Regions from separate parts of the Alteromonas pelagimontana genome, predicted to be linked through region 3. Evidence: predicted binding sites of a transcription regulator. Region 3 holds the regulator's gene; each other region holds the start of a gene.

Region 1 (4,360 bases), 1.2 Mb from region 3:
TGACGCATGTACGTCGACTTTCCGCCCATGTTGGGGCCGGTGATAATTAGCATACGGCGCTGATTATCCAGTTGCAGCGGGTTAGCGATAAAAGGGCTTTCCATGACTTGCTCAACAACAGGGTGGCGACCTGCCTCGTAATGAATTTCCTGGCCTGCAGTGAGCGAAGGGCGATACAGCTCAAGTGTCTCGGCACGCTCAGCTAAACAATTGATGACATCCAATTTTGCCAGCGCCGCAGCGGTATCTATTAAAGCATTCAAGAAGGGATGCAGTAATTCAAAAAGATTGTCGTACAATTGCTTTTCGAGCGCCAACGCACGCCCCTGACTGGTGAGCACTTTGTCTTCGTGCTCTTTCAACTCAGGCGTAATAAAACGCTCAGTGTTTTTTAGCGTCTGCCGGCGGATATAATCTGCAGGTGCTTGGCTGCTGGTTGCGCGGCTCATTTCAATAAAGAAGCCGTGAACGCGATTGTATCCAACTTTTAGCGTGGGCACGCCGGTGCGCTCCCGCTCGCGCAGTTCCATTTGATCGAGAAAGTCAGTAGCCCCTTTGGACAAATTACGCAGTTCATCCAGTTCAGCATTGTAGCCTTCGGCTATGACTCCGCCATCGCGCAGTACAACAGGAGGATTATCCACAATAGCCGCGTTTAGCAGAGCCTGAATTTCAGGATAGGTGTTAATTTGTGCGGCCAGTTCATTCAGTAGCACATCGTTCATTGGCTTGAGAAGGAGTTGTAAATCAGGAAGCTCGTTACAGGCATTGCGCAAACGTGCAAAATCTCGTGGTCGTGCAGAACGAAGCGCCAGACGCGCCATAACGCGTTCAATATCGCCAATGCGTTTGAGCGTGTCAGTGAGCTCTCCGCCAGGGCCATCCATCAGTGTGGCAATGGCATTTTGCCGATTATTCAGTTCGTATAAATCGGTAATAGGAGAATGTAAAAAGCGCTGGAGCAAACGGCTACCCATGGCCGTCGCCGTTGTGTCTAAAACACTGAACAACGTATTATCGATACCGCCATTGAGGCTTTGGGTCAGTTCCAGATTTCGTCGGGTAGCAGCGTCCAGTTGTACGCGGGAATCCGGCTGTTCCTGATAAATGGCTCGAATATGGGGCAGAGCCGTGCGCTGGGTATCTTTAACGTATTGCAATACGCAGCCGGCAGCCTGCAGACCGTAGGTTAATTCAGAAACACCAAAGCCGGTAAGTTCTTTAGTCTGAAATTGAGCATTGAGTTGTTGTACAGCGGTATCGATATCGAACTCCCACTCCGGACGGCGACGCAAACCTTTGCGCTGCTGAATCAAAGGCAGGTTGGCGAATCCCTCAGGATAAAGCAGTTCCGCTGGATTAATGCGTTGCAGTTCCGCCAGCAATTGCTCATCTGAGTGACATTCGCTGACAATAAAGCGCCCGCTGCTGACATCTAATGTCGCCAGGCCATATTGCATGGCATGCCCGCAGACGGCAGCCAAAACATTATCCCGCCTTTCTTCCAGCAACGCTTCATCTGTAACCGTGCCTGGCGTAACAATGCGCTGCACCTGGCGTTCCACAGGACCTTTGCTCGTCGCCGGGTCGCCCACTTGTTCACAAATAGCAATAGATTCGCCCATCTTCACTAGTCGCGCCAGATAGCTTTCGACAGCGTGATATGGTACCCCGGCCATGGGAATCGGCTCTCCACCAGATTTTCCTCTGGCGGTTAAAGAAATATCCAGTAAATGCGCTGCCCGCTTGGCATCTTCAAAAAACAGCTCATAAAAATCGCCCATTCGATAAAATAGCAGGATATTCGGGTGCTGCGCCTTGATTGCGAGATACTGGCGCATCATGGGGGTGTGTGATTCCAAAAAATGCCTCGATTATGATTACAAGTAAGGTAACTTAATATTGATTACAGGATCGTTATTTACGACGACAGTGCTACAATTTCACAGACATGATAACAGCTACGTATTATTAATATGAAACAAGGATTTTCAACCGTTTCTGTTGAAGAGTGTTTTCAGCAGAAAATTTTAGAGTTAGGCGAACAGCTTCGGCAACGTGGCTGGACACTATCATGCGCTGAATCCTGTACCGGTGGGGGCGTTGCATTTACGCTTACGTCAGTGGTGGGAAGTTCAGACTGGTTTCAGCAGTCTTGGGTAACGTATTCCAATGACGCTAAGCAACAACTGATCGGCGTGGCATCTGGTACACTGGAGAAATACGGCGCGGTTTCTGAGCAGGTTGTGACAGAAATGGCTGCGGGAGTGGTGCAACGCAGTGGTGCACAGCTTGGAATTGCCGTCAGTGGTGTTGCGGGACCAGGAGGAGGCTCAGCAGATAAACCGGTGGGAACCGTTTGGTTCGGCTTTGCTATGCATGGCAGAGTACAGGCGGTTAAGCAGTTCTTTAAGGGCGACAGGCAGCAGGTGCGTAGTCAATCTGTGGTATTTGCGATTGAATTTCTGAACAAATGGCTAGTTGAATACCACTAATAGTATTGTCAAACTGTAAGCGCAGATAAAAGATGCTTGAAGCTGTATGTACATACAGTGTATCATGCAGAGGTAAACAGTTGTGCGAGCCGATAGATGCGCACCGTACGCTTTAGCTTATCCCATTAGAATATAGGATAAGTTGATCAAGCTCTGACTCCCTTTATACCGGTGAAAGGGCAATGTTGAGGGTTTAATTCAGTGCTTTTTATAAGAGAATTTAATTAAACGTTCAACGAAGCCATTTGTTACTTTTATACGAAAACGTATAAATACAGAATTAATTCAGGAATCTATTATGAAACAAGACAATAACAGAGGCGACGCTTTAAACGCTGCGTTATCACAAATTGAAAAGCAGTTCGGTAAAGGTTCAATAATGAAGCTCGGTGAAAACCGGACTATGGACGTTGCTACAATATCTACAGGTTCATTAGGTTTAGATATCGCGCTAGGTGCTGGCGGCTTACCAATGGGGCGAATTGTAGAGATATATGGCCCAGAATCTTCAGGCAAAACGACGCTTACCTTAGAGGTTATTGCTCAAGCACAACGTGAGGGTAAGACCTGTGCATTCGTAGATGCTGAGCATGCCTTGGATCCTATTTATGCTCAGAAACTCGGGGTTGATATTAACGAATTACTAGTTTCTCAGCCAGATACCGGTGAACAAGCATTGGAAATCTGTGACATGCTCACCCGCTCCGGTGCCGTTGACGTAATTGTTGTCGACTCTGTTGCAGCATTGACGCCAAAAGCAGAGATTGAAGGTGATATTGGAGATTCCCATATGGGGTTGGCTGCAAGAATGATGAGCCAAAGCATGCGGAAAATCACCGGTAATCTTAAACGAAGCAATACCATGCTTATTTTCATCAACCAAATTAGGATGAAAATTGGTGTTATGTTCGGCAACCCGGAAACAACGACAGGGGGTAATGCCCTGAAATTCTACGCGTCAGTTCGTTTAGACATTCGTCGGATTGGGGCAATAAAAGAAGGTGATGAGGTTGTTGGCAACGAAACGAGAGTCAAGGTCGTTAAAAACAAGATAGCACCTCCCTTTAAGCAAGCTGAATTCCAAATTATGTATGGTCAGGGGATTAGCAAAGAAGCGGAGCTGGTTGACCTAGGGGTTAAGCACAAGCTAATAGATAAAGCTGGTGCCTGGTATAGCTGCAACGGCGACAGAATTGGTCAGGGTAAAGCTAACGTAGTTAAATATTTACAGGAAAATAAAGAGTTAGCTAAAGAAATTGAATCAAAGCTCAGAGCCGAATTATTGATGGCGAAAGCTGAACCTGAAAAAAAGGATGAAGCACCTTCAGATATAGAAGCTTAGTTAAGAAATTTCTGGGTGAAGGGCGAGCTCGAGAGCGATGAAATTGCTTTCGAGCTTTTTACTCTTAACTGGAATCTCTATTGCGATTCGTTGGATTAACTGCATTAATCGCAACTAATAGGCTTAGCAACTTGCCGACCGGTAAAGAAAAATGAACCTGGCGCCAAGGTGAGATCGCGGATATTTAGAACATAAGCGAATATTTAAGCGATAAGGGATTAACGAAAGGGGTGAGTAAACAACAAGTGAAGGTTTGTTAGCCAGAATTTCTGGAGCCCTGACTTCCAACTGGTTAAGTAGAAAAGGTTTTACGATTTTTCGGATAGGAAATTGTACTTACTTTTTATAGCTGATGAATGTTTCTTCAGTCATGTACTTACTCTGAGCTACGCTATCAAAAAATAGTTATTCATTGTCTAGTTCCTCAAAGCCAGCGACTTTCCGCCGGTATCTTCCGCTTGAGCAGGTACTAATTTAATGTGATGGTCTCCTCCCAGGTTCGGCATCCAAGTGTCATAATGAA
Region 2 (4,360 bases), 290 kb from region 3:
ATGTTCATGGGCGGCTTCAATGCCATGTAATGTCACGTGAACTGCTTTATCAACTGGCGTTCCTGTCGGAGCCAGAATGCCCACGACAGTAAAAGGATGCGTGTCGTGATGCGTAAAGCTGACCTTTCCCAATCCATGAGAGATCACAATTTTTGAGCCGATGGTATAGTTTAATTCTGCTGCGACTTCCGAACCCAACACAGCCGAATAATCGTCAATAAACTCATCTCCATCAGCAAAATTTAACGACTGCTTATTGCCGTACTTAAAATGTTTGAAGTAGTCATTGTTGGTTCCCACAACTCTAAATCCTTTATGGGCATCCCCCAGAGAAAGCGGAATATACCACTTTACATTCGGCTGGCTGGTTAACTGAGACACGCTATCCCAGCTGATTCCATTCGTAGCATTCCCGATGCGAAACACTGAATATAGCAGCAGGTTTAGCTGACCCGTTCGAGCTCCCACAATCATGTCAACATCAGAAACCGTCCGCGTAAAACTCTCTCGGACCTGACTTCTGATAAATTCAACGCTCAGCAACAGACTAACGCTGATAATTATTGATATCAGTGTTAATAGCACCGATACCCATCGGTTTTTTAAACTGGCGGCGGCAATAGTAAAGATCATGATCTGTTCCGGGCAGCCTGATTGATATCGCAGATATCAATCTTGTATTTGAAGAACCCAGCCAGAGCAGGATCATGACTAACAAATATCACAGCGCTGGCCTTTGCGGTCGCTAGTAGTAGTTCCATAAACTTATCTCTAGCACTGGCATCCAATGCAGAAGTGGGTTCATCTACTATCAGTAGTTCCGGCGCATTAATTAGTGCGCGAGCAATCGCTACGCGTTGTTGTTGACCAACGCTGAGATTATCTGCACGCTTCTCTAGCAAATCTTCAGAAAGCTGTAAGCCAGCAAACAAAGCATGAATTTTATCTTCTGTCAGCTCTTTGCCGCTTCCGCCAAAATATGCGGCAACTTCAATATTCTGTCTCACCGACAAATAGTGAATAAGGTTAAACTGTTGGAACACTACGCCTATATGCCGGGACCTAAATTTATCCCGCTGACGCACGGACAATGCTGAAAACGGTTGATCGAGTAATCGTATTTCACCTTCATTCGGCGACAGGGCACCAGTAATTAAATTTAGAAATGTACTTTTTCCTGTACCTGAGGCACCCGCAATAAAACAATGCTCATTACGCCCGAGCGACCACTGAGGAATTCGGATTACATCAGCTTCGCCGCTATGGTAGGCAAACTTAATATCCCGCAGGGCAACAGCCAGCGAAGATTCATTTCGGCACGGCACCGTAGAAGCAGCTTGAGCGGGCTGAGGCATTGTAATATTACTGAACACGGCTTCTCACATCTTTACGCATTAATGCCCCTTTATAACAGTGAGCGCCTTTCCCTTTCAATGCAAAATGTCCTGCCTGCTGCCGCTCCTGTCTTTTCTCCCGCTAAATGTTACAAAGCTAACCGTTAGCTTTTAACTTTACTACTTCGGCAGACTCAGCTTCTAAAACATTTTCCAGCGGCGCACCCTTAAGCAAACGTGCCACAATATCTTTGTTTTTCGCCAGCAGAATAGATAACTCTTCAGCCGTATCCACTTCAAGCTTGATACCTTTTGCATGAATATAACCTGCTAAATTATCAGCAACCTCTAGCATCTTATCGTATTGATCAGCGGCTTTCTTATCAGAGGTCACGAGTTTTTCCACTCCCTTATGAGTTACGACATACTGTGTACTAATCGCCATTAATTGCTCCAACAAGTTGTAAGGATGAGCTAATACCCTACCGCAAATAACTGTATAAATAAACAGTGCAAAGGATTAATTTTAACGTTAAGCAAGAAAAGCATATCACAGGAGGGGTCCGCCTATTTCAGTCGCTGCTGAAAATACGTGCTTAAGTAAGCTTGTGAGGCAACTGTTTAGACAGAGAAAAAACCTGAAAGGGGAACTCGCAATGACATGGCGCGTGCCCAACCCCCGCCTAGTTGATCCTAGGGCGTTGTCATTAGCACGTTATGTTATGGAGCTAATGATGGTGAACAAATGATGTTCACCAAACATAAACTGCCTAAGCACCTTAATCTATACGGCCTATGGGGGGCGGCTTCCGCGGCTTTACCACATTCGGTGAGGTAAAGAGTATGTTAGTGGTCATTCCCGCACTAACCAAAGCTAGTTCTTTCTCATTAAGTTCACGCATTATAATTCTAAAGTTGTTATATATGCTCATTTAGTCTTACTTTCCTCTCTTTTTTATCGTCAGATTACATTAGAATATTCATATGAATACCTGCTTGCTAGGATAGCAAAGCGATCATTGTCCGCAGTTGAATTAGAGACAAGGAAGGTGAGAAATGAGACAAGGATGTATCAAAGTCCTATTTTTTATATTAGGTTTTTTCTTTTCAAGCAGCTTTGCTACCAATCTGGATCTAGTAAATTTTACCCGTTCAACGAAAGATGCGCCTACTGGTGTTTTAGAAGCGATCGTTGTGAATGATTCAGGCATATGGTTAGGTGGAGAGAATGGTCTTTATGGTTTGGTGGGTAATGAGACTATCCATTTACATAGCAAAAACACCGTTTTAAATAGTAGCTATATCACTGACATAAAAGAGATAAATAAAAACGAACTTCTCATCGCAGCGTACGGCGATGGGCTCTATCTATTTAACGGTATTAGCAAGCGTTTCAAGAAGCTAAATCTACCTTCACAATTACTCACTTCTTACTGGAAATTTTCATCCAATGAGGATGTTATCGCTATTACGACTATAAACAATGTTTTGTTTATCGATCGTCAATCCTTCGAATATCTTTATGATCTAAAATCTCTCGGGGTTCACGTAAACGGAACTGTAATGGCTATCCAGATGGATCAGGACGAAAATGTTTTGTGGTGGATAGATTCTAATGCTGGTGTTTATTCACTATCGCTTACCAGCCGCTCCTGGACTTTACTTAAAAAAAATAAATATTTCAAGAACGCTAAAGAACTTTCTGCCATTTATGTAGAGAAAGATAAGATATATATTGGAACAGATATAGGCTTAACTATAATTCGGAGAGATAATTACCAAACGAAAACGATCTCCAGGAGAGGAAAAGGTACATCTAAACCGCGAACAGAAGATGAAATAAATAATATAAAGAGAAATCCGAACGGAAAATTATGGGTTTCGGCAGAAAAACTCTATGAGGTAAATATTGAAAAGGAAACTTTCACGTCTCCTCATCTTCTCTACCCTACTTTAGCAGGCGAATCAGTTCAAATTACCACAGAGTTTATATTTGATGATATTGGCAATCTCTTTGCTCTAGATTCTCAAAAAGGTCTTGTTATCTTACCGATTACCACTTCTGCAGTTTCTTTCATGGACCACTTAGGCGAAATTTTTAAAAAAAATATAAAAGAAGCTAAATTTGTTAACGACGAAGAATTTATTTATACCTCAGATGCCGAAGTAGGATTATACAATATTAAATCAAGAAGCTCTCGTAAGATCCGGACAGATACGAAATCACGATTATTAATTGCAAAAGCTTCAAAAGAGATTACAACGGTAGTTAGTGAAGAAGGTGAGGTATATGTCGTAAGTTTGACTGAGGGGCGTATTATAGATAAATATTCTATTCCTTTTGGTGTAACTGATTTTACATCGGTCTTGGATGCTGAAGAAAATGAAGATGGCGAAATGTACTTGGCTGTGGAAACTGGAAGTGGAGATTTTCTTATTTCTTCTTCAAACGCCTACAATAAAGTTTTTCTCTCCGGAGGTGTCTCGTCCTTAGATATTTTAGAAAGTGGAGATCTGGCTATCGGTGTAAATGCTGTTGGAGTTTATGCTCTAAGTCCGGCAGGAAAATTTAGAAAAATTACCGAAAATTATCCCTTTAACCTCAGTGCTTTCACGTGTCTATTTGATGATGGGGAAGGATTTTACTGGTTTTGTACTTCTGGCTCTGGGTTGAAACGTCAATCCAAGCTTGATAGAAAAATTGTGGATATAGAAAAAATTGATTCAGATTATATACGTGGCTTTAGCAAGCTGGGCGCAAATCGGTTTCTTGTATCTACTAATTCTGGGCTATTTACAATAGATGAGGCAGGAAACGAAATTTTCGAAGTCGGGTCTACCTTTGGCATTAAAGATTTTGATTTTGAATACAATGGATTAGTAGGCTCAAATAAATATACAGTCGTTATCGGGGATAACTTCAATTATATTTTAGACAATAAAAAGTTTATTCAGGCGGTTGAGAGCTATAAAGCACAGAAGAGTTTCGTAACTTTAAATTATTTTAGCGCGTTTGATGATAAGAG
Region 3 (4,360 bases):
CAATGAAAAACAAGAGCTGTCAATCGTGAGCGAGTTTAAAAATTTTCGATGAGTTAGTTATATGTATTATTCCTAATGCTAGTTTTTATCATACTCTACTATCCTAGATTTACTCGCCAGCTATCTTCCAAATATCAAAAATTGAACTTCACTTTCGTTAAAATTGTCGATTATCACTAATTATTTTCTATGAATCTATTTTTTCTTCCTTTTCTTATACATCTGATACTCTTTTTTCCTCATCTCTTAATACTCTCTCTTGCTTTTTCTCTAAATTTTTTACGAGCTTTCCAAATCCTGGAATATTATTAAGTTTATCAATAGCAATGCCAAGCTTACTGCTTTTATCTAATGCATCCATTAACGGATGATCAGTAGTGTTGTAATCTGAAATTAGCTTCCCTGGATTCTCTGAGTTTACCTGTAATAGGTTGAATAATAGTTTAACCCTTAGTTCTTCAGATACTTCATCATCAAGCTCATTTATCTGATTAGATAAGCCTTCAAAAGTTTTACTAAGTACACCTTTGTGTGTGTATTCTTCAATTAGTCTCTTAGAGAGGTTCTGTTTTTTACTTGCAGAATAAGCGATCCATAAAACAGGTAAGTACAGTGGTAAAATAGAGACTATTAGTTTAGGAGTGTCGCTTAAAACCTCAACAAGATCTTTGTTAAGTGCCAGCAATAAGTAAATATCGACAAAAAATGGAATAATTGATATTGCAATAAGCCCCTGGATTGCCCTCTTAAATGAGCTATTGTGACTTTCTTGGAACCTTCTTTCTTCATTGACCTTTTCATCGTACGCCGAACTTAGTCCTGCCGTCAGTGCACGAGGTAATAATTTATTTATCTCTTCGAAAGTTTCTTCATATTTATTTCTGTATGACTTTAATTGGTTCTCGCTTTTGTCTTCGGATGTTTTAAGTATTTCGTGATACCTGTTTAATGTATTTTCAGAAGTATTCTCCAATTCTAACTCTAAGTTTGCTAGTTGGTCTTTAATTTTCTGATAGCTACTTTCAAGTTCGTCTTTTAGGCCTTCTATTTTCTGAGTTTCACCAGATTCGTCATTTTCTTCGTACCCCAAGATTTCATCTCTAAGGTCGCGAATTTTTGCGTGATTAGACACAACTGTTTTTAGCATGGACTCAGACTTTGAGTGAAACTCGTCAATATCAGAGACCTGTTGGTCAATTTTTATCAGATTAGACTCTAGCTCTGTGTTTTCAGATACTAATTCACTGAGATGTTTTGTGTTGGCTGTAAGTGATGACTTCAGTTCCTCCGAATCCTTCAGGAGTATCTCTATTTGGCTTGCGTGCTCGGAAGATGAGCCTTTAATCTCTGCAAGCTTTGTGGAGTAATGCTTAGCGTCTTCATCAATACCTTTAACTGCTTCTAGCATTTTCTCAGCTTCTACATGGTATTGACTAATCTCTTTTTTCATCCTCATTATACGAGATCTATGCTGAGTAATTGAGAGAAAGGCACTTCTAGCTTCCTCTGCTGTATCGGAGGGCTTTTTTATTTTCTCGTCGAGAATTGATATTTTCTTTTCTTGTTTAGATAATTTTTTGTTTTGTTCTTCTAATGCTCTCTCAAGCGGAACTAGCCTCTCCCAAAGCTTTCCGATCTCGTCGGTGTTGCGTTTGCTGTCGCTAAACATTCCAAAGTCCATAATTACCTCTGTCCATAAAAGCAACGAGAATATCATTCTCTATTATGATTAACATACTATCGATTAATACACTTTTTCGATACTGCGTCTACCGAAGTTATTTATGGGATGACGCTCTTCCTGCAACGATTATAACAATAAGTTATTACCTCCCTGATATTTTTTAAATAGCGAAGGTTCAGCATAGATTGAAGTAACAAAGGCGTTTCAAGTGTCCATGGACAGGACATACATAAAGGTATAAATGAGTAATTCAGTTCAACTCCGGTGGAATTTTAGGGAGTTGAACCGGAACCCACACAAAGAGTTGCGATTTACTGTTAACGGTATATACTTTCTTCAACTGTATAAATAATCAGGCTGTGTATGCGTCCACTAACCCCAAGACAAACGGAAGTTCTCGAACTTATTAAAACTACCATGTTGGATACTGGCATGCCGCCCACACGCGCCGAAATTGCCCGCCAGCTGGGTTTTAAGTCGGCAAACGCGGCAGAAGAACATTTAAAAGCCCTGGCAAGAAAAGGGGTAATTGAAATCTTACCTGGCACTTCCAGAGGTATTAAACTCACCATTCCTTTGGAAGCAGATAATGATGAAGAGGAAGGGTTACCACTGATTGGACGCGTGGCTGCCGGTGAGCCAATTTTGGCCCAGCAACATATTGAAGCGCATTATAAAGTTGATCCCGCATTGTTTCACCCTCAAGCAGATTTTCTGTTACGTGTAAGCGGTATGAGTATGAAAGATATTGGTATTTTAGATGGTGATTTACTCGCTGTGCACCGTACTAATGATGTTCATAATGGTCAGGTTGTGGTGGCTCGGGTGGATGAAGATGTCACAGTTAAAAGACTTGAGAAGCGCGGTCGCGAAGTGCTGCTTCATGCCGAGAATGAAGAGTTCTCACCTATTAAGGTAGATTTGGCCTCGCAGCCATTTTCTATCGAAGGAATAGCAGTAGGTGTAATCCGCAATGCGGATTGGATGTAATTCGCAGCCTTGATAGCCGCAATACTTTCGTTTTTTTGCGTCTATTTTGGGAGCCTCGGTAACCTAATTGTAAGCGCATTAGGATAGAATAATTCTTTAACTGCGAAAAGTGAGCAAGCTTTTTTATCCGATGCGGGAAAAAATTTAATTTGATGGCTCTGCTTGACCGTTCTTATTCCAGCATTTTGGCTTAATAACCTTCACTTGTTGCTTAAAGCTTTGCGCAAAAGTCCTGCGGGGAAGAGCGTTAAGAGGTTATGGTCAGGCAACAGTTTGGGTTAGTGTTTTTCAAGAGTGATTGGGTGTTGCTGTTTTATCTAACCCCAACTTGGGATAAGAATTGGCGTATTGACTTTAAAAATCCTTTTAAATCAGGTTGTTATATGTATCTTTTCGATTGTTCTTAAGCTAATTCTGGTTTGATGACGAGCTTTTTGCGCATAGCAAGGCGGGATTTGATACGTCATAGCAGGCTATGATTAGAAAGCGCAACGATGCTAGGCGCGAAAAGATCGATATTGAGCGGCGCGGCTTATCCGGGGTGAGGTTATTTAATAATTTTGTGTAACAAAAGTAATGATAACGGCTCGCCGGAGCGAACCGCTGGACAAATTACTGTTGCGCTTCGGTAGTAATACGCAATTTAACTTTATCACCTACGTTAGGTACATATTTTCCTAATCCAAATTCTGAACGCATAATTTCTGCTTCAGCATCAAAACCAACAGTAGGCTTTTGATTCATTGGGTGTTTACCCTGCTTATTTAACGTGGCGTGCATTACCACAGGTTTGGTAATACCTTTTATTGTTAAGTCTCCGTGGACGTCATACTTGTCGCCTCCTTTGGCAACCACTTTCGTGCTTTTAAAGGTAGCTTTAGGATGGCTCTCAACATCAAAATAATCTTTACCTAAAAACTCTTCGTTAAGCTTTTCCACAAAACTATCTACAGTTTCAACGTCCATGCTAACCGAAATTTTTGCATCTTCAGGCGAGTCAGCATCAAAAGTAATCGTACCTTCTGCGCCATTAAACGCAGCGGTAGGATGAGAAAAGCCAAAGTGACTCCACGAGGCGATAACGCTTGTATGACCAGGATCAATTTTATAGGTCTCAGGGGCTGCATTAGCACCCGCACAGAATAATCCCATCGCCAAAATTGTACCTAATTTTGCATTCTTTCTTAACATAACTTTTCCTTTTCAGATGAACGTGCCGATATTAAAAGAAGGTCATTGCCGTACATAAAGTCTTATGTCTACCCGTAGTGATAATGACTCGCTCAGAACGTAGCTAACGGTTACTGAACCCGTTAGTGCTATGTAGGAAGAGCTGCTCCCACTCGTTTCTCGCCAAGTGATCATTTATCTGCCAATCGGTATTAATAGCCATCATACGCTGAATTGGATTAATCGACTGATCCGTAAGAGAATCGCTTCCGCTTATTTCAATCAACATACGACGGCAGAAGAATCACTAAACTCTTCTATAAGAACGTTACCCAGACTATAGATCAAATAATATCTTTTGTATAAATATTGTACAAAGGCTATGCTTACACTCATCCTGCCAAACACCGGGAACAGCCTCGGTTTCTTTCCCGTTCAAAAATTTTTTAGTAGAAAAGACTAGACGCCAGCGCAAGTTTGATTAATTCTTATACCGTTATTAACATAAAAATAACA

Evidence for each region. The regulator LexA, encoded in region 3, represses DNA repair genes until DNA is damaged. The targets are predictions, from matches to a motif close to TACTGTATNNNNATACAGTA.
Region 1: recA (recombinase RecA) is a predicted target of LexA. The motif match lies at 2,536-2,555, and genes of this name have one in related genera.
Region 2: CA267_RS07545 (YebG family protein) is a predicted target of LexA. The motif match lies at 1,828-1,847, and genes of this name have one in related genera.

Annotation. Positions count from the first base shown of each region.
Region 1 covers NZ_CP052766.1:3,113,731-3,118,090, forward strand. Annotated here, with positions in the region: gene mutS (DNA mismatch repair protein MutS) at 1-1,844, opposite strand, end outside; gene CA267_RS13635 (CinA family protein) at 1,977-2,495, shown strand; gene recA (recombinase RecA) at 2,794-3,837, shown strand.
Region 2 covers NZ_CP052766.1:1,674,508-1,678,867, reverse strand. Annotated here, with positions in the region: gene CA267_RS07555 (ABC transporter permease) at 1-633, opposite strand, end outside; gene CA267_RS07550 (ABC transporter ATP-binding protein) at 630-1,355, opposite strand; gene CA267_RS07545 (YebG family protein) at 1,492-1,779, opposite strand; gene CA267_RS07540 (hybrid sensor histidine kinase/response regulator transcription factor) at 2,391-4,360, shown strand, end outside.
Region 3 covers NZ_CP052766.1:1,962,211-1,966,570, reverse strand. Annotated here, with positions in the region: gene CA267_RS08765 (coiled-coil domain-containing protein) at 215-1,681, opposite strand; gene lexA (transcriptional repressor LexA) at 2,048-2,674, shown strand; gene CA267_RS08755 (YceI family protein) at 3,287-3,865, opposite strand.